4 regions of the Pseudomonas sp. C7.1 genome follow, and region 1 is predicted to be linked to each of the others. Evidence: riboswitches for the same ligand, from Rfam matches in the RefSeq annotation. Region 1 holds a riboswitch; each other region holds the start of a gene.

Region 1 (5,877 bases):
CAACCTACATTTCTGCTAACCGCGCCATTTCTCGCCGGGAATCACGATCATCGAGAAGTACGGCGAGGACATCGGCTCCACTTCATCCAACGGTACGATGCGCTGGTTGCCCATGGTCGCGCGTTCGACGTAGTGGGCGCGGCCGTCAATGCCCAGCTCTTGCAGCACGCGGCGGACTTTCTCGAAGTTACGCCCCAGCTTCATCACCACGGCGGCTTCGGCGTCGCGTAGGCGCTGCTTGAGTTCATCTTCCGGCAGCACACCGGAGAGCACGCTCAAGCTCTGGTTGCGGTACACCAGCGGGGTGCCGAGCACCGAGGCGCAGCCGAGCATGGAGCACACGCCGGGCACCACTTCCACCTCGTAACGGTCGGCCAGGCGGTCGTGCAGGTACATGTAGGAGCCGTAGAAGAACGGGTCGCCTTCGCAGATCACCGCGACATCGTGGCCAGCATCCAGGCGGGCGGCGATCTGCACCGCGCAGGTGTCGTAGAAGTCGCTGATCACATCTTCATAGCTGAGCGGCGCGGCGAGCTTTTCCGTGGTCACCGGGTAGACCAGCGGCAGGCGCTGCTGCGCGTCGGTGAGGTGCTGCTCGATGATGCCGAAGGCGTTGCCGCCATGGCCTTTGTTGGCTTTAGCCTTGGCCACGAAGTAGCCGACCACCGCCGCCGATTGCAGCAGGCGCAGGGCCTTGAGGGTGATCAGCTCGGGGTCGCCGGGACCGACGCCGATGCCGAGCAGACGGCCTTTTTGTACCGTCATCATTCCACCTCCGTGGCCAGGGCGTTGACCGCCGCCACCGCCATGGCGCTGCCGCCACGGCGGCCACGCACGATCACATAGGGCACGCCACGGCTGTCTGCGGCGAGGGCGTCCTTGGATTCCGCCGCGCCGATAAAACCCACCGGCATGCCGATAATCAGCGCCGGTTTCGGTGCGCCGGCGTCGAGCATTTCCAGCAGATAGAACAGCGCGGTAGGAGCGTTGCCGATCACCACTACGCTGCCTTCCAGGTGCTCGCGCCAATGTTCCAATGCGACGGCCGAGCGGGTATTGCCGATTGCGCGGGCCTGCTCAATCACGCCGTCGTTATGCAGGGTGCAGATCACCGGGTTGTTGGCGGCCAGGCGCGGGCGGGTGATGCCTTCGGCGACCATCCGCGCGTCGCAGAGAATCGCTGCGCCCTTGGCCAGGGCTGCGCGGCCGGCAGCACCGGCACCAGGGGAGAAACGCAAATCCTGCACCACATCGACCATGCCGCAGGCGTGGATGACGCGTACGGCGAGCTTTTCCAGGTCCGCCGGAATCGCCGACAGATCAGCCTCGGCGCGGATGGTGGCGAAGGACTGGCGGTAGATTTCCTGGCCGTCGCGGATGTACTCAAGCATCGCTGTTTCCTGTTGCGCAGTGGGCGGCGAACCAGTCGCCGGCCTCGTCGATAGTCATGGCGCTGGCCTGCAGCTGGCCGAAACCGGCCGCCTTGGGCGTGCGTTGATAGAGCTGGTAATACCCGGCGCTGCTGGCCAGCAAGGTAAAGGGTGCCGTGTGCGCGGCGGCGCAGGAGCGCGGGCAGGCGCTTAGATGTACTTGCGGCCGGGCGCTGATGGCGCGCAGGCGCTCGGCCAGGTGCAGGGCATCGGCTTTGCTGTCGGCCAGGCCCTTGGCGCAGGCGGTTGAGCCGGTGCAGGCGATTAGCTGGCCAAGTGGTTCCTGCGCATCTGTGAGCAGGCCGAGTTCGGTCAGTGCGTGCAGCAATCGGTCTGCTGATTGCTCGGGGATATTCGGCAGCAGCAAGCCCTGCCAAGGCGTCAGGCGCAGGTTGGCATCGCCCTGCTGCTCAGCCAGATCGGCCAGGGCGCGCAGTTGCGCGGCGTCGATCCGTCCCAGGGGCGCACCTGCGGCAACCATGCACAGACCGCTTTGCAGCTGTGGATAAATGCCCATCGGCGCGCGTTGGCTGGTTGCAGTGCGTTGCCAATTGCTCGGCGGCGCTTGTATGGCAAAGGGCAGGCGCGTTTGCAGTTGTTGCAGCAGTTGGCTGGGCGGCATCACGGCAAGCAGCTGGCGCATACGGCTGTGTTCGTTGCCGGCCAGATCGAGAAACAGCCTAAGTAGTTGTTCGATGAATACGGGTGTCTGCTCGACGTCGATCACGCCCAGCGGCCTATCCCCAGGGCAGCCGGCCAGGCCAAACACCAGTCGGGCCGGCGATCCCGGTAGGGCGCTAAGCCAGATGTCGTGGGGGTGTTCGAGCATCGCCAGGGCTTCGCCGCCGTCCAGCTGAATGGCAAATTTGGCCGACAGCCCATGCAGCGTCGGGGTATTCTGCAACAGGTCGAGCAGCGCGGCGGCCAGCGGGCGGGTGTCGAGCAGGGCCTGCGGATCGAGGCCGGCTGCGGGGCTAAGTAGCAGGTTGCGCACATCGTCGGCGGCCGGGTTGCTCGGGCCGAGGCCGGCGGCGAGCAGGCGTTCGATCAACTCGTCTTGCTGGCCTGGCAGTACGCCACGAATCTGCAAATTGCTGCGGTTGGTCAGCTCCAGCACACCGCTGGCGCAGCGCTCGGCCGCCTCAGCGATAGCCCGTGCCTGTTGGCTGCTAAGCACGCCGCCGGCCAGCTTGATCCGGCAGATGCCACCGTCCAGCGCCTGCACGATACGCAGCAGGCCGGGGCACGCGCTTGGGCGTGGGGCGGGCAGATCGGCAAAGACTTGATGGTCGCGCAACGGTTTCACCAGCTACTACGACGCGGCGACCGAACCAGCGAAATCCGCCCACAGGGGATTTCATGGCATCGGTACACCCCGCCCGATGTTGGCACTCGCGACTAGCGTCGTCGGCAGGTCTCCTGGCTGACAGGTCATCATCTGGCGCGGCCTTCCCGGTTTCCCAGTGGCACAGTGGCGGCAGACTCGCTGTTTACAGTTGCGGGGGCAGCTCGGTCACGATTGGCAGATCGCTCCGGATTCCCTCTTAGGCCCCTCGCACCATGGCGGTGGGCACCGACGAAGACTGTATTATGCCCGCTTTGTTTGATGCGCTGACACCCTAGCTTGTCGGGCGGGGGCAGAGGAGTGGGTATGACGGCCTGGTTAACCCTGGTGGGCATTGGTGAAGACGGTTACGCCGGGCTGGGTGAGGCAGCGCGCCAGGCGCTGGGCGAGGCGCAGTGGATTGTTGGCAGCCCACGGCAGCTGGCGCTGTTGCCCAGCGATCTGCCAGGGCAGCACGAACGCTGGCCCAGCCCCTTTAGCCTGGAGCCGGTAATGGCGCGGCGCGGGATGCCGGTGTGTGTACTGGCCAGCGGCGACCCGTTGTTCTATGGCGTGGGTGCGAGCCTGGCGCGGCAGCTGCCGGCGGATGAATTGCGGGTGTTCTCTGCGCCCTCATCCGTCTCACTGGCTGCTGCTCGCCTGGGTTGGCCACTGCAGGACGTGACGGTGCTGTCGCTGGTGGCGCGGCCGTTGGCGGCGCTGCAGGCGCAGATTTTCCCCGGCGCGCACTTGCTGCTGCTGAGCAACGACGGCGACAGCCCGGCAGCGGTGGCTGAGTTGCTGCGTGCACGCGGTTTCGGCCCCAGCCGTTTGACCGTGCTGGAGCATCTGGGCGGCAATCAGGAGCGGCGCATCGACGGGTTGGCCAGTGACTGGGCGTTGCCGCGCGTTGCCGATCTCAATCTGCTGGCGGTCGAGTGCGTGGCTGGCACCGATGCACGACTGCTGCCGCTGACGCCAGGTTTGCCGGATGACGCCTATCTGCACGACGGTCAGCTGACCAAGCGCGACGTGCGTGCAATCACCCTGGCGCGCCTGGCCCCGCAACCCGGCGAGCTGCTCTGGGATGTCGGCGCCGGCTGCGGCTCCATTGGCATCGAATGGATGCGCGCGCACCCCAGCTGTCGGGCGTTGGCGATTGAGGCTGATGCCGGTCGTCAGGCGCATATTCAGCACAACCGCGATGCCCTCGGCGTGCCCGCGCTGCAACTGGTCGCCGGCCGTGCGCCCGAGGCATTGGCCGGCTTGGCTGCGCCGGATGTGATCTTTATCGGTGGCGGCGTCACCGTGCCTGGCGTGCTGGAGCAGTGCTGGGCCAGCCTCAAGCCGGGCGGGCGTTTGGTGGCCAATGCGGTGACCCTGCAAAGCGAAGCGGCGCTGGTGGCCTGGCGCGAGCAGGTGGGCGGCGAGCTGACCCGCATCAGCGTGGCCCAGGCACAGCCCCTGGGCGGTTTCGACACCTGGCGCAGCGCCTTGCCGATTACCTTGCTGGTGGTGCGCAAGCTGTGAGCCCGCGCATTCTGCTGTTGGGCGGCACCACCGAGGCGCTGCGTTTGGCCCGCCGTTTAAGTCCCGAAGCCATCTACAGCCTGGTCGGGCTGGGCCGGGTGCCGGATGACTTGCCCTGCCAGGTGCGCGTGGGCGGCTTTGGTGGAGCCGAAGGGCTGGCGGGGTATATCCGCGAGCAGGGCATCGAACTGCTGTTGGATCTGACCCACCCCTATGCCGCACAGATCAGCGCCAATGCCGCCCGCGCCGCCGAGCTGAGCGGGATTGCCTGCTGGGCGCTGCGCCGCCCCGGCTGGCAGGCCGGCGAGGGTGATGACTGGCGTGAAGTGGATAACTGGGCCGGTTTGGTCGAAGCCCTGAAGGATTTCCGCCGTCCGCTATTCACCCTCGGCCGCGAGCCGCTGGAGCATCTGCATGAGATTCCCCTGCATCAGCACTGGACCGTCCGCTGCCTAACGGCCCAGCAAGCCGTGCCGCGTGCCGAGATTATCGGCGCGCGGGGGCCGTTCGCGCTGGACGAGGAGCGCGCGCTATTCGCCCGTTTGCGCACTGATGTGCTGATCAGCAAGAACAGCGGCAGCCAGTCCACCGAGCCAAAACTGCAGGTGGCGCGGGAGTTGGGTTTACCGGTGTTGTTTTTACGGCGGCCGAGTTTACCGAGTGTGGAGCGCGAGTTTGTCAGCCTCGAAGCGCTGGCCGAGGTGCTGCAGTTGTAGAGCGAGCAAGGTAGGGTGGATGACGCTGTTTTCATCCACCATTGCAGTTGGTGGATGGGTGAAGCGTCATCCACCCTACGCCTAACCCCCTGCTAGACTGCCGCCCCGCTTTGGAGGCTGCCATGACCACGCCCGTTTCGCCCTACGCCCGCATTCTGTTTGTCGGCCCGGACCTGGCTGAGGGCTCGTTTGCCGAGCTGTTTCGCCGTCGTCTGGTTGAGTTGCGCGGGGAAGCGGCGCTGGCCGATATCGTCGACACCAGCGCAGGCTATGCGCCGCTCTGGCAGCGCGTGGCCGAGTGTGAGCGGCCGCTACTGGTGATCGATCTGGAGCCTGCGAGCAGCAGCCCGCACCTCGATTGGCTGCGTAGCGAGCTAAGTCAGCAGGCCAACCCCGAGCAGCTGTTTGTCGCCAGTGCGATGGGCCAGGCCGAGGGCTTGCCAGTGGAGGCCGCTTGCGCGCTGATCGAGCACCCCGAGCTGCATCTGCCCTGCGTCGGTGTGGCTGCTGTGCCGGGGCATCACGCCTGGTCGCAGATTCCGCCCCACGCCCAGCGCCTGCTGTTGTGCAACGGCCCGCGCTGCACCCGGCGTGGTGCGCTGGACCTGTGGAAATCCCTGCGCCAACGGCTCAAGGCCGCCGGTAAACTGGAGTGCGAGGGCGGGGTGCATATCACCCGCAGCCAGTGCCAGTTCCCCTGCGATCTGGGCCCGACGGCCAGCCTTTATCCAGCCGGTGAGTGGTTCCGCGTGCGTGATGAAGCCGAGCTGATCCGCCTGGTCGATGAGCGGCTGGTGGCGGGTCGCCCGGTGCCCGAGCTGCGGATTGATCAGGGCTGAGTCGCTACGCCATGCATGGTGGACAAGCTTCGCGTTGT
Region 2 (5,877 bases), 2.7 Mb from region 1:
GTTGACCAGCAGCAGCACATCCAAACGCTCCAGCGCCCGTTCAATACCGCCTTCGCTCAGCTCCAGCAGACGATGGCCCTCACGCTGCCAAGCGGCGGCGTGCTCGGCATAGGCAGGCGAGACGATGCCTACCCGAGCCTCCCGCACTAAGCGCGGCAGTGCCTGAATCGCCGCTTGGGAGCCCGCCACCGGCAGCAGATTGCTCACGCCGTAATAATCACGGGCGGCGATTTCCAGGCCGTCCTGTTGTTCGGGCAAACGCGCCCAGGCACTCGCAGGAATCGCCGGCAGTGGCCAACCGTATGGCGCGATGCCGGTGGATAAATCCAGCCAATCCGCCAGGGCGATGCCATAACGCAAAGACGCTGCGCGCAAGCGACCGCCGTGCTCAAGCATAAGAAGGTTTACCCATAAAAAAGCCCCCAAAGCAGTAGCAGCGCTACCCATAGCAGCACGCCAGCGCTGACTAGATTGAGCGCCCGCTCTATATCCCGCGCTTTGGGCTGCGGCCCCGCGCCCAGGTCCGGCCGAATATGCAGCTCGCCGTGATACTCCGCCGCGCCGCCCAGGCTGACGCCCAGCGCGCCTGCCCCGGCCGCCATTACCGGGCCGGCATTCGGGCTGTCCCAAAGCGGCGCCTGGGTACGCCAGCAACGCAGCGCCAGTGCAGTTTTACCGAGCAGCGCGTAGGTCAATGCGACCAGCCGGGCCGGCAGGTAATTGAGCACATCGTCGATTTTCGCGGCGGCCCAGCCGAAGAGCTCGAAACGTTCATTGCGATAGCCCCACATGGCGTCCAGGGTATTACTCAGGCGATACAGCACCACGCCCGGCGCACCGGCCAGCACAAACCAGAACAGCGCGGCGAACACCGCGTCGCTGCCGTTTTCCAGCACCGATTCACTGCCAGCCCGGGCCACCCCGGCGGCGTCGAGCTGCGCGGTATTGCGGCTGACCATATAACCGACCCGCTCACGCGCCAGACGTAGATCGCCCAGCCGCAGCGCCTGGGCCACCGGCATGGCATGTTCACCCAGGCTTTTCAGGCCAAGCGCGGCATACAACGCAAGTATTTCCACCGCCCAACCCAGCCCGCTGATCTGTGTGAGTAGCCAGGTCAGCAGGGTCAGCGGCAATACCGCCAGGCACCAGGCGCTGACGCCATGGCTGCGCCAACCGCCGCCCGCCGGATTGAAGCGCTGCTCGATACGCTCGGCCATACGACCAAAGGCCACTAGCGGATGCCAGCCCTTGGACTCGCCAAAAATCGCGTCCAGAGCAACCCCGGCGCAGGTGCTAAGCACCAGGCTCATGGCGTGCCCCACTGGTTTTCAAACAACAACTCGCTTAGTGGCCGTGGCTCGGCCCAGCCCTGCTGCACCAGCATGGGTGCTTCATAGAATTCCGTGACCGGCCCCAGGCACAGCACCGCCAGCGGCTTGCTACCGTCCGGCATATTGAGCAAATCCGCCAGGGCCTGGGGCTCGAATAGCGATACCCAACCCATGCCCAAACCCTCGGCGCGGGCGGCCAGCCAGAGGTTCTGAATGGCGCAGGCCAGGGACGCCAGGTCCATTTCCGGCAAGGTGCGGCGGCCAAATACATGGGCCTCGCGGCCCTCCATCAAAGCCACCACCAGCAGCTCGGCGCAGTCACGGATGCCCTCGACTTTCAGCCGCATAAATTCATCACTGCGCTCGCCCAGTGCCTCGGCGGTGCGCAAGCGCTCCTCTTCCACTAGCCCGTGAATCGCCTCACGCAAGGCCGCACGGGTGATGCGAATAAACCGCCACGGCTGCATCAGGCCGACGCTCGGTGCCTGGTGCGCGGCTTCAAGCAAACGTGCGAGCAGTTCGGGTGCCACTTCGCCGCCGCTGAAATGGCGCATATCACGGCGCTCGGTGATGGCGCGGTAGACCGCCGCGCGTTCTTCGGGACTGAAGGCCTGCTCGCTCATGCCGGCGCTCCGGGGCAAAACAGCGCTGCAGCGGCAGTGGGATCAGACGGTAGATAGAAGTGGATATAGGAGGCGGTCATCCGCCCCTGGCGATAAACCGCCTCACTGGTGCGCTTGTAGTTCGGGCATTCGCCACGGGTCAGGGGTTGCAGATCGCTGCTTAGCGCCGAGTAGTGAAAGCTGTGGCCGCGCAGCAGCCCTTCCGGCAGCTCCGCCTGTTGCAAGGCCATGGCGGTCATGCGCGGTTGCAGGGTCGCCTCCCCGCTTAACAGGCCGAGCATCTGCCCGCTGGCGCCTTGCTTGTCGGTCAGTTTGTCGAGCAGATAGAGCATGCCGCCACACTCGGCGTGGATCGGCTTGCCGGCTGCATGGTGCGCGCGAATCGACTCGGCCATGGGCTGGTTGGCCTCAAGCGTGGCCAGGTGCAGCTCCGGGTAACCGCCGGGCAGATACAGGCTGTCGACATCCGGCAACTGCTCATCTGTAAGCGGCGAAAAGAACTGCAATTCGGCACCCAGTTCGCTCAACAGGTCGAGATTGGCCTGGTAAAGAAAAGCAAAGGCGCTGTCGCGGGCCACACCAATTCGCACCCCCTTAAGCAATGGCGCGGGCCTGGCCTGCTCAGGGGCGGCAAAGCTGACGGGTGGCGGCAGATCGGTATCGGCACTAGCGGCCAGGGCATCGGCGGCGGCGTCCAGGCGCGCATCCAGGTCGGCCAGCTCACCCGCTTGCACCAAGCCCAAATGGCGGCTCGGCAAGCCGACCTCGGCGCTACGCGGCAAGGCGCCGTACCAGCGGATCGAGCTCGGCAGTGCATCGCGCAATATCTCACCATGGCGCGCACTGCCAACCCGATTGCCAAGCACCCCGGAGAACGGCAGATCAGGCTGGAAGGTCGCCAATCCATGGGCCATGGCGCCGAAGGTCTGCGCCATGGCCGAACCATCGATCACCGCCAACACCGGCACAGCGAAGTGCCGCGCCAGGTCGGCCGCCGATGGCGTGCCATCGAACAGGCCCATCACCCCTTCGATCAGAATCAGATCGGCTTCACCCGCCGCTTCCCAGAGCAGCTTGCGGCTCTCGGCCTCGCCGACCATCCACAGGTCGAGCTGATACACCGGCGCTCCGCTGGCGCGCGCGAGAATCATCGGGTCGAGAAAATCCGGGCCGCACTTGAATACCCGCACACACTTGCCCTGGCGCGCATGCAAACGCGCCAAGGCGGCGGTCACCGTAGTCTTGCCTTGGCCGGAAGCCGGTGCTGCGATCAATAACGCCGGGCATGAACGGGCGCTGGTCAAAACTCAACTCCCTTCTGCGCCTTTACCCCGGCCTTAAAGGCATGCTTAACCAGGCTCATCTCGGTGACGGTATCCGCCGCCTCGATCATCCCCGGCAGCGCACCACGGCCGGTCACCACGACATGCTGCAGCAGCGGCCGCGCCTCGATATCCGCGAGCACCGCGTCGAGTTCCAGATAGCCATATTTCAGCGCGATGTTCAGCTCATCCAGCACCACCAGACCGATGGCGGGATCATTGAGCAACTGCGCCGCCACGGCCCAGGCTTCGCGCGCCTTGTCGATATCGCGCTGACGATCCTGGGTCTCCCAGGTAAAACCCTCACCCATTACGTGATAGCTGACTTCATCGGGAAAACGGCGGAAGAAGGCCTCTTCGCCGGTGCTGGCCGCGCCCTTGATAAATTGCACCACGCCGACCTTGAGGCCATGCCCCAAGGCGCGGGCAACCATACCGAAGGCACTGCTGCTCTTACCCTTGCCATTGCCGCTGTGCACCAGCAGCAGGCCGTATTCTTCCTGGGCCTGGGCGATTTTCTCGTCGATAAGGGCTTTCTTGCGGGCCATGCGCGCCTTGTGCCGGGCGTCACGTTCAATCGATTCAGTCATCGCACTGCTCCACCGCCACAGGGCGATCTGGCTGGAAAAAGCATGTGGAGAAAGACAAAGCGCGGGCCTACGCACAGCGCAAGCCACACGCCAGCCATCGCCCTCCGCGATGCCGTGGACTGCAACAGGCCGGTCTCCGGGCTTATGAGCGCTGATCTGAAAATGCAGACCGCCACCAGGCGCACCTTCCCATGCCTGAGCACAGTGGTTGAAAAGCGCTGGTTTAACTCACTTACCGTTGCGGGGGCAGCGTCGGAATGGTTGGCGTAAACGCACAACGCACCGACTTCCCAGTTTCACCCCGCACACGCTTAGCGTTGGGGGCACCTGTTACAAGGCGCGAAGGGTAGAGAGTTCGTGATTAAGCGTCAAACCGGAATGCGCCGTTGCACCCGTGAATCAATGCCTGGGCATAAAGCCGGCCGGCTTGCTGGCCAGCCACTCGACAAAAGTACGCAGGCGCTCATCACTGAGCAGGCTGTCGCGGTTGTTGTAGGTCAGCGCCAGCTCCTTCTCGCTGAACAGCCGGTGGATCTGGTTGTGGCAGGCGCGGCAGACCCAGAGCGTAGCGCTGATACGCTCGCTTTTGCCAAAGCGCTTTTGCACATAGCCCCTGCTGTGCAGCGCCTTGGGGATCAGGTGATGGCGCGTCAGAGCAGCCGCGCGGGCGCAAAGTTCGCAGGCACCAGGTTGATCAGGCAGACGAATCGGTTCGGGCATACGGGCTCAGCGTTTACGGCACAGGCTCAGGCCATCGCCCAGCGGCAACAGGGACAGATCGATACGTGGGTCATCACGCAGCGCCAGATTGAGCGCCTGAATTGCACGGGTATCGGCGCTTTCGGGGTTTTCCTCAAGCACACGCCCGCTCCACAGGGTGTTATCGAACAGGATCAGCCCACCCTGGCGCACCAGGCGCAGGGCATGTTCCAAATAGGCCGGGTAATTGGCCTTATCGGCGTCGATAAACAGCAGATCAATACTGCCGGCCAGGCCTTCAGCCTCCAGCGCCGCCAAGGTCTGTAGCGCAGGGGCCAGACGCTGTTCAATACGCGCACTGAGCCCGGCTTCGCGCCAGTAACGCTCGGCCGTGGCATTGTACTCGCCAGGGATATCACAGCAGATCAGCCGACCATCTTCGGGCATGGCCTGGGCCATACAGATGGCGCTATAGCCGGTAAAGGTGCCGACCTCGACAATCCGTCGAGCACCCGTCAGTTGCACCAACAAGGCCATAAACTGGCCCTGCTCGGGGGCGATCTGCCAACGTGCGGTACTCAGCTGCGCGGTTTCCTCGCGCAGGCGTTTGAGCACCGGTGTTTCGCGCAGGGAGACGTCCAGCAGGTATTGATACAGGGCGGAATCGAGATTGAGTGTTCGGTTGGTCATGGCAGATCACTCAGCCGCTGAGGTTGATCAGGGGTTGCTAGCCAGTTCCGGGGTGAACACGCGCTTGGCATTCAGATAGGTGCGCTGCCAGTAGGTATTGCTCAGGCTGTCCAGGCGTACGGTGCCTCCGCTGGAAGGCGCGTGAACAAAACGGCCATCGCCGACATAGATACCCGCGTGACTGACCTGACTGCCGCCATTAGTAGCGAAAAACAGCAAATCACCACTTTGCAGACGGTCGCGGCTGACTACCGGGGCGCGCATGCTAATCAGCTCACGGGTCGAACGCGGCAGCTTGATGCCCGCCGCATCGCGGTAAACGTAACCAATCAGGCCGCTGCAATCAAAGCCGCCATCCGGGGTATTGCCGCCGTAGCGATAGGGAGTGCCGACCAAGCCCAGGGCGCGAAACAGCACATCTTCAGCATTGCCGTTAAAGCTGCCGATGGGCGCATACACGATGGGCTGCGGGACTGGCGCGGGCGCGGGAGCATTGCTGGCACAAGCGCTGAGCAGCGCGGCAAACATAATCAAGCTGAGACGGGCGATAGCGGTCATGGACGAGCGATCCTGAGCCGGGATGCGCTCTACTCTGCCGGCTTACACATCGCAGTGCAAG
Region 3 (5,877 bases), 820 kb from region 1:
GCTCTCCGGTCGGTTCACCGGCGAATATGGCGAAAATGCTGGAATTCTGCGCCCGCCATCAGATCCTGCCGCAGGTCGAGCACTTCCCCATGAGCCAGGTCAACGAGGCCATCGACCACCTGCGCGCCGGCAAAGCGCGCTACCGGGTGGTGCTGGATGCGAGCAAATAAGCTGAGCTGAAATTGAAAAGCCCGAGGCGCAAACCTCGGGCTTTTTTGGCCATGTACCAATCATGTGTTGAGTCGCCCCGAACAGCTATACGGCGCATGAAATGAGGTCATACGTAGGGTGGGTTAGGCGCGAACCAGGATCAGAAAAACCCCATCAACTCTCAATGCGCCGTAACCCACCATTGCGGTCTACTGACAAACCGCAATGGTGGGTTACGCGGCGCTCCAGTTACTTGGAGCACACTATAAACCTGCTCCAGCGCCGCTAACCCACCCTACAAAAGCTGCCTCTGCTTCGCGATATTGTGTTGAGCTTCGTGTGCTCAGCCTGCGCGGCCCGACCCAACCTACCGGAACGGCGGTTCATCAAAGCTGCGCAGCTTGCGCGAGTGCAGCGAATTGAGCTGGTTGCGCAGCAGATCCAGCGCGGTGATGCCGATATGCAGGTGCTGGGTGACCGCGCGCTCGTAGAAGGCACCGGCCGCGCCGGGCAGTTTGATCTCGCTATGCAGCGGCTTGTCCGAGACGCACAGCAGCGTGCCGTAGGGCACCCGCAGGCGATAGCCTTGGGCGGCGATGGTGCCGCTTTCCATATCCACCGCCACCGCGCGAGACAGGTTAATCAGCGGCCTTTCCTGGGCCCAGCGCAGCTCCCAGTTGCGGTCATCGTAGGTCAGCACGGTGCCGGTGCGCAGACGCTTTTTCAGCTCGTCGCCCTGCTCGCCGGTGACCTTCCTGGCCGCCTCCTGCAAGGCCTGCTGCACTTCGGCCAGGGCCGGCAGCGGAATATGCGGCGGCAGCACGCGGTCGAGAATGCCGTCGCGGCGCATATAGGCGTGGGCCAGCACGTAGTCGCCGATGGTCTGCGACTGACGCAGGCCGCCGCAGTGGCCGATCATCAGCCAGCAATGTGGACGCAGCACCGCCAGGTGGTCGGTGATGTTTTTCGCGTTGGAGGGGCCGACGCCAATATTGACCAGGGTGATGCCGTCGCCGTCGGCAGCTTGCAGGTGGTAGGCCGGCATCTGGTAACGGTGCCAGATGACGGTCTCGATAATCGCCTGCATCTCGCCTTCGGCCATGCCCCGACTGATCACCACGTTGCCCGGCAACACCATACGTTCGAAGCGCGACTCGCCCACCAGCATGTCCAGGCCATGACGGATAAATTGGTCGACGTAGCGGTGGTAGTTGGTCAGCAGAATCCATGGCTGCACATGCCGCCAATCGCTGCCGGTGTAATGCACCAGACGGCGTAGGGAGAAATCCACCCTTGCCGCGTCGAACAGTGCCAGCGGCAGCGGGTCGGTATTTTCCCAGTCGTACAGGCCATCGGCCGTGCCGTCGGTGGCAGCCGACAGGTCGGTGCTGGGGAACACCCGCGCCAGCTCGGCGGCGGTCACTCCGGAGCCGGCCAGCTCATCGCCCTGCTCGACCACGTAGGGATAAGGAATGTTCTGCTGGCTGATGCCCACTTCCACGCGCACGGTGAAGTCGTTCATCAGCGGGCGCAGCTGCTCCAGCAGGTATTTGCGGAACGCCGCCGGGTGCGTAACGGTGACGCTGTAAGTGCCCGGCACCTGCACCTTGGCATAGGCGCGCACGGTGGTCGGTACTTCGCCCTGGCACAGATAGGTCAGGCGCAGCTCCGGGTAGCGGAAACGCGACTGCTCCTCTGCATCCGGCTTAATACGTTCTTTAAGATAACGCTTGAGCGCCTGGCTCAAGCCCGTGGTCGCCTGCAGGTGCAAGGCGGCCAGATGATCCACCGCTTCTTCAGCGGTGCTGGCGACAATAAAGTCATCGAAACAAGGGTTCACAAGGCACCTTCCTGGCTGATCTCAATGGCTCTATCTTGCCCTGATCCGCCGCGCTTGGCATAGCGCGACGTTGCCGGCCCAGGCTACCGGGGATGCGTCGCAGTTGCGCCAGGCCCTCGGCCCCGTCACGCTGGCACTCACGCCCAAACCAGCATCAGTTGCTAATCTTCAGACGCCCCATCCCCTAAGGAAAACGCATGCCGCGCCTCCTGCTCACACTTGCGCTCAGTCTGTTACCCCGTTTTCTGTTGGCCGACACCCTGGACGGCCACTATCTGACCACGCTGGACGGCCAGCCAGCCGAAATGCACCTGCGCAGCCAGGACCAGCAGGTCAGCGGGGAATATGTAGAGGGTGGCAGGTTGCGCCTACAGATCAGCGGCAGCTTTGACGGCCAGCTGCTCAGTGCGCAGATCAGCGAGCCGCAATCCGGGCAACTGATCGCCAATATGAATGCCACCTATGCCAACGGCGTGCTCAACGCCCATATTGCCGCGCGCAACCCGACTACCGGGGCAACCCTGGAACGCAAGGCGCTATTCCACCGGCAAAAACTCAGCGCCGCCCTGGCACAAAAAATCATCAGCCCAAGCAGCAACGCAACACGCGACCCGGCGCTGATCGGCACCTGGGTACACGAGCAGATCATCAACAGCGGCGGCGCCAACTTTGCCTTAATGACCACCCAGATGATTCTGCAACTAAGTGATGACGGCAGCGTTTCGCAATGGACGCGCAGCGTGGCGGGCGGCACCGACTGGAACGCCAACAGCCCTGGCGAGCTGCAATACAGCGGCCGCTGGCAGACCAGCAACGGCCTGCTGGAAGTGCAGCTGCAGGGCCGCAGCGACTACCAGCCCGCCGCCTACTACCGCTTCAGCGACCAGTACCTGGTCACTGAAAGCAATACCGGCAAGCTGATCTGGCAGCGCCGCCGCTGATCGATCAAACCGGCTGGTGCAGGCGCGAATTAAACAACGGCCCACGACTATAAGCCGAAAGCGTCTTGGCCGCAGCCAGCACACCCAGGTCGACCAGCGGCTCGATCAGAATCACACTCATATACGCCAGAGCAAAGCTGCCCACGGCTGCAAGGTTCTCACCGGAGAAGCCGTTACCGTAGAACGCCCAGAAGCCGACCCAGGCAACGATGCCACCCTGATAAGCGGTCGATAGCGCCAGCGCCTGCTTGTAGGAGAGATCCACATAAGCGGTGCCCGGCGCGATGATGCGCTTGGCCAACAGACTGATAGCCCACAGCGGCACCAGCAGCGTGGTGACGTTCATGCCGTACTGCGGCAGGTCAAACTGAGCAAATAGCAGCCCCTGCAGCAGCAGGCCAGCGGCCAAGCCAATAGCTGTTGCGCCTGCACCAAATAGCAGCAGCAAGGTCGAGCCGAGGATCAGATGCACCTCGGAAACCCCAACCGCATGGTGCGGAAAGACCTCGAAGAAGCAGAACACCAGGGCAGTGGTCAGCAGGCTGCGCAGCGCCAGGGCGGCGACGCCACCGTTGCTGCGTACGCTGTCGAGGGCAAGCTTGGCCGTAAGACCAAAGGCACCCGCAGCGGTTGCATAACTGAGGAAGAGTTTGGCACCTGTAACAACTTCGGGTTCGATGTGCATAGAGATTCCTGTACCGCGCCCACCGCGCGATGATCGGGATTGAGGGGATGGGCATAAGCGCCCGGCTTCGATGGCAGGTCTCCTGGCTCACGGCTTAACACTTCGCCCGCCTTCCCGACCTTGCGGCCAGTGGCATCCGGGCGTTGCTCACCGTTTACAGTTGCGGGGGCAGCCATGGCTTCGGCACCAGTTGCAGTGCCACACATGTTCCCTTTTCATCCAGTCGCATAAATGCGAACCGGAACCATCGGCGGCCACCTTACCCGGCGGCCAAGAGAAATGACAGAGCCGCCCCTCAGTGACTCACCGGCGCTAGGCCGGGCTCTGGGGGAAAGCGCTGCTGGAGCTCAGCCCGCAGCGCTTGTCAGCCAAGTAAGCGCCTTAGATCAAATGCGGCGTACTGCGCGCCACCAGCGCTTCAACATCCAGCCCACGCGGCAAGGTGCCGTAGACCCGACCACCCTGCCCGCCCAGACGGCTGGCGATAAAGGCATCGGACACCGCCGCATTGCCGGCCTCCAGCAGCAGCTTGGCTTGCAGGGCCAGGGCTACGTCCTCGGTGAGCTGGCGGGCGCGGTACTGGATGTCGGCGGTGTCGCGAAAATCTGCCTGCAACTTGGCGATATGCGCTTTCAGGCGCGCATCGCCATGACCATCGCCCAGCTCAACAAACAGCGCATCAAGCACGCCGGGTTCCTTGGACAGTGCACGTAACACGTCCAGGCATTGCACATTGCCCGAGCCTTCCCAGGTCGAGTTGACCGGTGCTTCGCGGTACAGCCTTGGCAGGATGGTGTCCTCAACATACCCAGCGCCGCCCATGCATTCGGCGGCTTCGTTGATCATTGCGGGGGCGCGTTTGCAGATCCAGTATTTGCCCACGGCGGTAACCAGGCGGGCGAACTTGTCTTCCTGCTCGTCATGGGCATTATCCAGCGCCTTGCCCATGCGCAGGGTCAGCGCCAGGGCCGCTTCGCTTTCCAGGGCCAGGTCGGCCAGCACGTTCTGCATCAGCGGCTGCTCGCTCAGCACACGGCCGCCAACCTGGCGATGGGCACAGTGGTGCGCGGCCTGGGTCAGTGCCTGACGCATCAGGGCGCTGGAGCCGATCATGCAGTCGAAGCGGGTCAGCGCGACCATCTCGATAATGGTTGGCACGCCTCGGCCTTCTTCACCGACCATCCAGGCCAGGGCGCCACGGTACTCCACCTCGCTGGAGGCGTTCGACCAGTTGCCCAGCTTGTTTTTCAGGCGCTGGATATAGAACTCGTTGCGCGTACCGTCCGGGCGATGACGCGGCAGCAGAAAGCAGGTCAGGCCCTTATCGGTATACGCCAGCGTAAGGAATGCATCACACATCGGCGCCGAGCAGAACCATTTGTGGCCGACCAACTCATAGGCCTGGCCAGGGCCACCGAGGCCCACCGCATAAGCCCGGGTGGTATTAGCGCGTACATCGGTGCCGCCCTGTTTTTCGGTCATGGCCATGCCGATGGTCGCGCCGGTTTTCTGCTCGATGGGCAGATTGCGCGGATCGTATTGGGTGGAGAGGATTTTCGGCAGCCACTTCTCGGCCACATCGCCCTGCAGCTTGAGCGCGGGCACGCTGGCGAAGGTCATGGTCAGCGGGCAACCGCTGCCAGCTTCGGCCTGGCTGTGCAGATAACTCATGGCGGCGCGCGCGACCTGGGCGCCGGCACGCGGGTCGGTCCAAGGCATGGACGGCAGGCCATGCTCAATAGCCGCGCTCATCAGTTGGTGATAGGCCGGGTGGAACTCCACCAGATCGGCGCGATGGCCATAGCGGTCGTGGCTTTTGAACACCGGCTTGTTCTCATTGGCAAGAAAGCCGGCGACCATCAGCTCGCCGCCGGCCAGGGCGCCATACACATCCAACTTCTGCTCGGCCCAGCCACCGCCGAAGCGTTTGTTCCATTCCTGCAGCGGTAGATCGACGCGATACAGGTTGGCGCCGTCCAACGGCGGCACCTGGTTAAACACTTCATGGGTTTCGGCCTGTTGGCTGGCATTCATGGCTGAAGCTCCTCTTCGTTGGGCAATGGGGCGCCGACGGCGCGTAGACAAAAGGTGACCAAGGCCTGGCTGACTTCGGCCAGGCTGGGGGCGGGATAACCAGCTTCGCGGGCCGCGCGGGCGTGCGGCGATAGAGGGCCGACCAGGGCCTCGGCAATGGCGCCGACCAGGCAGGCGGCGATCAGATTGACCTGCTGCACGCGGAACTGTCCCTCACGGTTACCGGC
Region 4 (5,877 bases), on a different contig from region 1:
GCTCGGAAAGCGAGTACGACACCTTTGGCGTCGGCCACTCCAGCACCAGTATCAGCGCGGCACTGGGCATGGCCATCGCCGCGCGCATCCAGGGTTCGCGGCGCAAGGCCGTGGCGGTGATCGGCGACGGCGCACTGACCGCCGGCATGGCCTTTGAAGCGCTCAATCACGCCAGCGACGTCAACGCCAATATGCTGGTGATCCTCAACGACAATGACATGTCGATCTCCAAGAACGTCGGCGGCCTGTCCAACTACCTGGCCAAGATTATCTCCAGCCGCACCTACACCAACATGCGCGAGGGCAGTAAGAAGATCCTCTCAAGCCTGCCCGGCGCCTGGGAGATCGCGCGTAAGGTCGAAGAACACGCCAAAGGCATGCTGGTGCCAGGCACCCTGTTCGAGGAGCTGGGCTGGAACTACGTCGGCCCCATTGACGGCCACGACCTGCCGACCCTGCTCGCCACCCTGCGCAATATGCGTGACCTCGACGGCCCGCAGTTTCTGCATGTGGTGACCAAGAAGGGCAAGGGCTTCGCGCCAGCCGAAGCCGACCCGATTGGCTATCACGCCATTACCAAGCTGGAGCCGATCAACGCGCCAGCCGCCCCCAAGCAAGCCAGCGGCCCGAAATACTCCAGCGTCTTTGGCCAGTGGCTGTGCGATATGGCCGCCGAAGATCCCCGCCTGGTCGGCATCACCCCGGCGATGAAGGAAGGCTCCGATCTGGTGGCCTTTAGCGAACGTTATCCCGAGCGCTATTTCGATGTAGCCATCGCTGAGCAGCATGCGGTAACCCTCGCCGCCGGCATGGCCTGCGATGGCGCCAAGCCGGTGGTGGCGATCTACTCGACTTTTCTGCAGCGCGCCTATGACCAGCTGATCCACGACGTGGCCGTGCAGCACCTCGATGTGCTGTTCGCCATCGACCGCGCCGGCCTGGTCGGCGAAGACGGTCCGACCCACGCCGGCAGCTTCGATATTGCCTACCTGCGCTGCATCCCCGGCATGCTGGTAATGACGCCCAGCGATGAAAACGAGTTGCGCCGCATGCTCACCACCGGGCACCTGTTCAATGGCCCGGCGGCAGTTCGCTACCCGCGTGGCAGCGGCCCGAATGCCGCCATTGAGCCAGGCCTGGAGCCACTGGAAATCGGTAAGGGCATCATTCGCCGCCAGGGCAGCAAAACGGCCCTACTGGTATTCGGCGTACAGCTGAGTGAGGCGCTTAAGGTTGGCGAAGCACTCGACGCCAGCGTAGTCGATATGCGCTTCGTCAAACCCCTCGACGCGGCCCTGGTGCGCCAACTGGCAGCCAGCCACGAACTGCTGGTCACCATCGAAGAGAACAGCGTGATGGGCGGTGCTGGCAGCGCGGTCAGCGAGTTCCTCGCCCAGGCCGGCATCCTCAAGCCGGTGCTGCATCTGGGCTTGCCTGACTACTACGTCGAACACGCAAAACCGGCGCAAATGCTCGCCGAATGCGGGCTGGATGCCGCCGGTATCGAAGCTGCCGTCCGCGCGCGCCTCGCCAGCCTTTGTGCATGAGCGCCGCTCATCCAGAGCTGAATCAGGCTTGCTTGTAATTCATCCACCCGCGCATTAAGGTGCGCGGCGTTTTACTTCCGCCAAGGTGCGCCCTTCCACAGTGAAGCGGCGTTAAACGGGAAGCCGGTGAGTCCATAACGGACCATTCCGGCGCTGCCCCCGCAACGGTAATCGACCGCAGACCCGTTCTGCACGCTGCCTCAACGCCACTGGGTTACCCCGGGAAGGCGAGGCGGCGCACGTCGAGAGCCCGGAGACCGGCCTTGCTGGATGTGACTGGTGTTGCGGAGGGCATCACCGTCAAGCTCAGGTTGCGTCCGCGCGCCCGTTCTTGCACCTGCCCTCCTCAAAAGTCGTTCGACCTTTTGAGGATTCTCTACGTGAAATTGTCCCGTATTGCCTTGGCTGTGGCGCTGCTGCCGCTGGCTGCTCATGCTGACCCACTCCAATTGCAGCCATTGGTTGTGACCTCCGGGCGGCACGCCGAACCAATCCAGCAGGCAACCGCAGCCACCACGGTTTTTACTCGCCAGGATATCGAACGCCTGCAAGTGCGCAGCGTTGCTGAGCTGCTTGAACGCGTGCCCGGCGTCAGCGTCAGCCGTACCGGCGGCGCGGGCAGCCAGACCGGCCTGTTTGTACGCGGCACCTCGACCGCGCAAACTCTGGTGCTGGTAGACGGCCAACGTATTGCCTCTGCCTCCAGCGGCACCAGCAGCCTGGAGTTCCTCAGCCCGGAGCAGATTGAGCGCGTTGAAGTCGTACGCGGCGCGCGTTCGGCGCTCTATGGCTCGGATGCCATCGGTGGCGTCGTGCAGATTTTCACCCGCCAAGGCAGCGGTGACGGGCTCAAGCCCTACGTCCGCCTTGGCGTCGGCAGCAACCAGACCTTCGAACGCAGCCTTGGCCTGTCCGGCGGCGATGCGCAAACTCGCTTCAATCTGGGCGCCGCACTCGACGAAAGCCAGGGGATCGACGCCACACGCGATAACTTCGGCGCCAACGGCGATGACGATGCCTATCGTAATAAATCGCTGAGTTTGAACCTCTCGCACCGCTTCAATGACGATCTGAAGATCGGCTTCAGCGCCCTCGACCAACGCGGCCAGGCCGAGTTCGAGGACCTCTTCAGCACCTCATTGCCCACTACGGACTTCCAGCTCAGCAGCCTGTCCAGCTACATCGATGGCAATCTCAACGAGACTTGGAATAGCCGCCTGGAAATCGGCCACAGCGAGGACAAGCGCGACACCGGCAACGACCAGCCAAACGCCAACGCATTTTCGTTCTACAGCTTTAATACCTACCGCGACTCGGCCAACTGGGTGAACACCCTGACCCTCAACGAGCGCCACCAAGTGCTGCTAGGTGCCGATTGGTATGAGGATCGTGTGAATGGCAGCGAGGACTTCAATGAGGACTCGCGCTGGAACCAAGCTGCATTTATTCAGCACCGCTACAACGCCGACTACTTCTCGACCGAGCTGGGGCTGCGCCATGACAAGAACCAGCAGTTCGGCAGTAAAAACACCTGGAACGCTGCGTTAACTGTGCCGCTCAATGACAACAATGATGTGATCCTGTCCTATAGCGAAGGCTTTCGCGCGCCGACCTTCAACGACTTGTATTACCCCGACTTCTGTTTCGGCGGTTTTTGCTCCGCCAGCGCGAACCCCGACCTCGAACCAGAAACATCTAAAAGCTACGAAGCCCAGTGGCGCAGCCGTTACAGCGAAAGCGGTGCGCTGGAACTATCGCTGTACCGCATTGATCTACAAGACGCGATTGTTCTCGACCAGAACTTTATTCCGCAGAACGTACAGACCGCGCGCATCAACGGCTTCGACGCTGCGCTAAAGCAGGAACTCTTCGGCTGGCAGGGCAGCCTGGCACTCGCCTTGATCGACCCAAGAGATCGCGGCACTGGCCACACCCTCGCCCGCCGTGCCAAACGCACGCTGAGCCTGGACCTGGATCGTCAATTGGGTGAGTTTGCCGTGGGTGCCAGTTGGCGCGTAGTCAGCGGCCGCTATGACGACGCCGCCAACACCCGTGAGCTGGGTGGTTACGGCCTGCTTAGCCTGCGCGGCACATGGCAAGCGACCAAAGAAGTGGCCCTCGACCTGAAACTGAACAACCTCTTCGACAAGGATTATGCCGAGGCGACTTACAGCACCAGCAACGGACGCTTCGGCTACAACAGCGAAGGACGTACCGCACTGTTTGCCGTGACCTGGACGCCTCAACTTTGAGTCATCAGCTAGGCGCTCAATAGACTGCCCCCAAGACAGAGCCCCGCCATAGTGCGGGGCTTCTTAGTGCGCGTCGCTCAACACCTCACACAACCGCTCGAGCGCCCCCAGCATCTGAAAACTCGGCCGCTCCAGGCCGGCATCCGGCACCAACCACAGCTGCTTACGTTCAACTGCCGCTACCCCAGGCCAGATGCGCCAGGCGTCCAGCTGCCCTTGCACGCCTGCCAGAATCACCTCGGGATTACGCTGCAGCACCGCTTCCACGCTGACCTGCGGTGCAGGCAAGGCAAGCTCGGCAAAGATATTCTCGGCCCCGCAGATACCTAGGGCGTCGCTGATAATCTGCTGGCCGCCGATGGTATACAGCGGTGCATCCCAGACTTGATAGAACAGGCGCAACGGCTGTTCACGCTGATAACGCTGACGTAACGCGGCCAGGCCGCGATTGAATTGCTGATGCAGTTGCTGGCCTTGCTCGGCGCGACCGATACGCGTGCCGATTTCAACGAAATTTTCTGCCAGATCAGCCAGTTTGCGCGGCGCCACAATCAGCAGGGGAATCCCCATACGCTGCAGCTGCTGGCGTTGCGCGCTGCTGATGCTATCGGGCCAGAGCAGCACCAGGTCGGGCTGCAGTTCGAGCAGGCTTTCCAGCTCCAGCTGGCCATAGCGACCGACCGAAGGCAGCTGCGCCACCGCTGCCGGGCGCTCACCACCATCAAGCAGGCCGACCAGCAGATCGCCCGCATCCAGCTCCAGCATGATTTCGGTCAGAGAAGGTGCCAGGGTCACCACCCGCTCAACTGCTGCTACCGGCCAAGCCAGCGCGAGCAGCAAGCAGAGGGGGAATAGGCGCATCAGCCGAGTTGGCGAGGAATGCGGTAGAGATACAGCAAGACGATGCTGGAAATCGCCAGAAGGATCAGCGGAATCGCTTCCAGGCCAGCGAATACCGCAATGGCGGCAATCCAGGCCGGCAGCGCCGCGCCGAGAAAGGCCAGGCGACGCACGCGCGCAAGCTCCAGCCAGGCATCGTGTTCATCTACGGTATCGAGGGCTTTTTCCGTGGCCACCAGTGCGCGTTTGTAGACGCTGAACAGCGGCAGGCTGACAAACATTGAGGCCAGGGCGACGATAAACAGTGGCATGGTCAGCAGGCCGGTTTTCTGCTCAGCGCCAAACAGCAGGTTGAGCACAAACAGCGGCACCAGAGTCACGGCCAATTGCCGCCACCACTCCAGCGCCAACCTCCGGCGCACTTCAGCGCGTGTCACAGGCTTTCCTCAACCTCGCCCTGGTGCAGGCTGCCGAGCATATGCCCAAGCTTGCCGGCCTTGGTGGCGAGGTATTTCTTGTTGTGCGGGTTGTGGTCGATCTGCAGCGGTACACGGATCGCCACATTGATACCCATATCACCCAGCGCCTTAACCTTGCGCGGGTTGTTGGTCATCAGCTTGAGCTGGCTGATGCCCAGATGATCGAGCATCGGCAGGCAGATCGCGTAGTCACGCTGGTCAGCGCCGAAGCCTAGGCGCTCATTGGCCTCCACGGTATCGGCGCCACCGTCCTGCAACTCATAGGCGCGGATCTTGTTCAGCAGGCCAATACCACGGCCTTCCTGACGCAGATACAGCAAAACGCCACGACCTTCACTGGCAATCGCACGCAGCGCCGCTTCGAGCTGGAAACCACAATCGCAGCGCAAGCTAAACAGCGCATCGCCAGTAAGGCATTCGGAGTGCAAACGGCCCAGTACGGGCGCGCCATCGGCCACATCACCAAAGGTCAGGGCTACATGTTCCTTGCCTGTGGCCGTTTCGAGAAAGCCATGCATGGTGAACACGCCAAACGGCGTAGGCAGTTGGGAGGCGGCGACAAACACTACGGACACCGGATGCTCCTAAAGAAAATGGGCAGGGGAAATCAGGCCGGCATTGTAACAGCAGGCCCTGGCAGCCGCTTAGCCTGAATTACTGATGATAAAGATCGAGCCAGCGCGAGGTTAGCCAGGCGCTAGTACTTGGACTCCAGCACCAGCACATCCTGCTCAACCCTCCAGCCAACGCGGCTAAGGA

What was found. A riboswitch is a leader RNA that binds a small molecule or an ion and turns the genes downstream of it on or off. The one in region 1 is predicted to bind cobalamin.
Region 2: linked by a shared signal. The riboswitch ahead of cobO (cob(I)yrinic acid a,c-diamide adenosyltransferase) and the one ahead of cobG (precorrin-3B synthase) in region 1 are both predicted to bind cobalamin.
Region 3: linked by a shared signal. The riboswitch ahead of AC0T4W_RS17345 (energy-coupling factor ABC transporter permease) and the one ahead of cobG (precorrin-3B synthase) in region 1 are both predicted to bind cobalamin.
Region 4: linked by a shared signal. The riboswitch ahead of AC0T4W_RS02780 (TonB-dependent receptor domain-containing protein) and the one ahead of cobG (precorrin-3B synthase) in region 1 are both predicted to bind cobalamin.

Annotation. Positions count from the first base shown of each region.
Region 1 covers NZ_JBWDTL010000003.1:3,780,018-3,785,894, reverse strand. The annotation lists gene AC0T4W_RS21100 (precorrin-2 C(20)-methyltransferase) at 16-768, opposite strand; gene AC0T4W_RS21095 (precorrin-8X methylmutase) at 765-1,391, opposite strand; gene cobG (precorrin-3B synthase) at 1,384-2,727, opposite strand; cobalamin riboswitch at 2,823-3,023, opposite strand; gene cbiE (precorrin-6y C5,15-methyltransferase (decarboxylating) subunit CbiE) at 3,082-4,284, shown strand; gene AC0T4W_RS21080 (cobalt-precorrin-6A reductase) at 4,281-5,000, shown strand; gene AC0T4W_RS21075 ((2Fe-2S) ferredoxin domain-containing protein) at 5,123-5,839, shown strand.
Region 2 covers NZ_JBWDTL010000003.1:1,106,608-1,112,484, reverse strand. The annotation lists gene cobD (threonine-phosphate decarboxylase CobD) at 1-396, opposite strand, end outside; gene cbiB (adenosylcobinamide-phosphate synthase CbiB) at 405-1,313, opposite strand; gene bluB (5,6-dimethylbenzimidazole synthase) at 1,310-1,957, opposite strand; gene AC0T4W_RS08505 (cobyrinate a,c-diamide synthase) at 1,954-3,261, opposite strand; gene cobO (cob(I)yrinic acid a,c-diamide adenosyltransferase) at 3,258-3,869, opposite strand; cobalamin riboswitch at 3,980-4,215, opposite strand; gene AC0T4W_RS08495 (hypothetical protein) at 4,269-4,589, opposite strand; gene AC0T4W_RS08490 (O-methyltransferase) at 4,596-5,258, opposite strand; gene AC0T4W_RS08485 (C40 family peptidase) at 5,286-5,816, opposite strand.
Region 3 covers NZ_JBWDTL010000003.1:2,963,823-2,969,699, forward strand. The annotation lists gene ahr (NADPH-dependent aldehyde reductase Ahr) at 1-170, shown strand, start outside; gene amn (AMP nucleosidase) at 518-1,990, opposite strand; gene AC0T4W_RS17340 (hypothetical protein) at 2,188-2,931, shown strand; gene AC0T4W_RS17345 (energy-coupling factor ABC transporter permease) at 2,936-3,616, opposite strand; cobalamin riboswitch at 3,672-3,880, opposite strand; gene AC0T4W_RS17350 (acyl-CoA dehydrogenase family protein) at 3,998-5,650, opposite strand; gene AC0T4W_RS17355 (TetR/AcrR family transcriptional regulator) at 5,647-5,877, opposite strand, start outside.
Region 4 covers NZ_JBWDTL010000002.1:322,998-328,874, reverse strand. The annotation lists gene dxs (1-deoxy-D-xylulose-5-phosphate synthase) at 1-1,547, shown strand, start outside; cobalamin riboswitch at 1,614-1,827, shown strand; gene AC0T4W_RS02780 (TonB-dependent receptor domain-containing protein) at 1,928-3,799, shown strand; gene AC0T4W_RS02775 (cobalamin-binding protein) at 3,863-4,660, opposite strand; gene AC0T4W_RS02770 (MFS transporter) at 4,660-5,076, opposite strand; gene ribA (GTP cyclohydrolase II) at 5,073-5,693, opposite strand; gene AC0T4W_RS02760 (retropepsin-like aspartic protease family protein) at 5,816-5,877, opposite strand, start outside.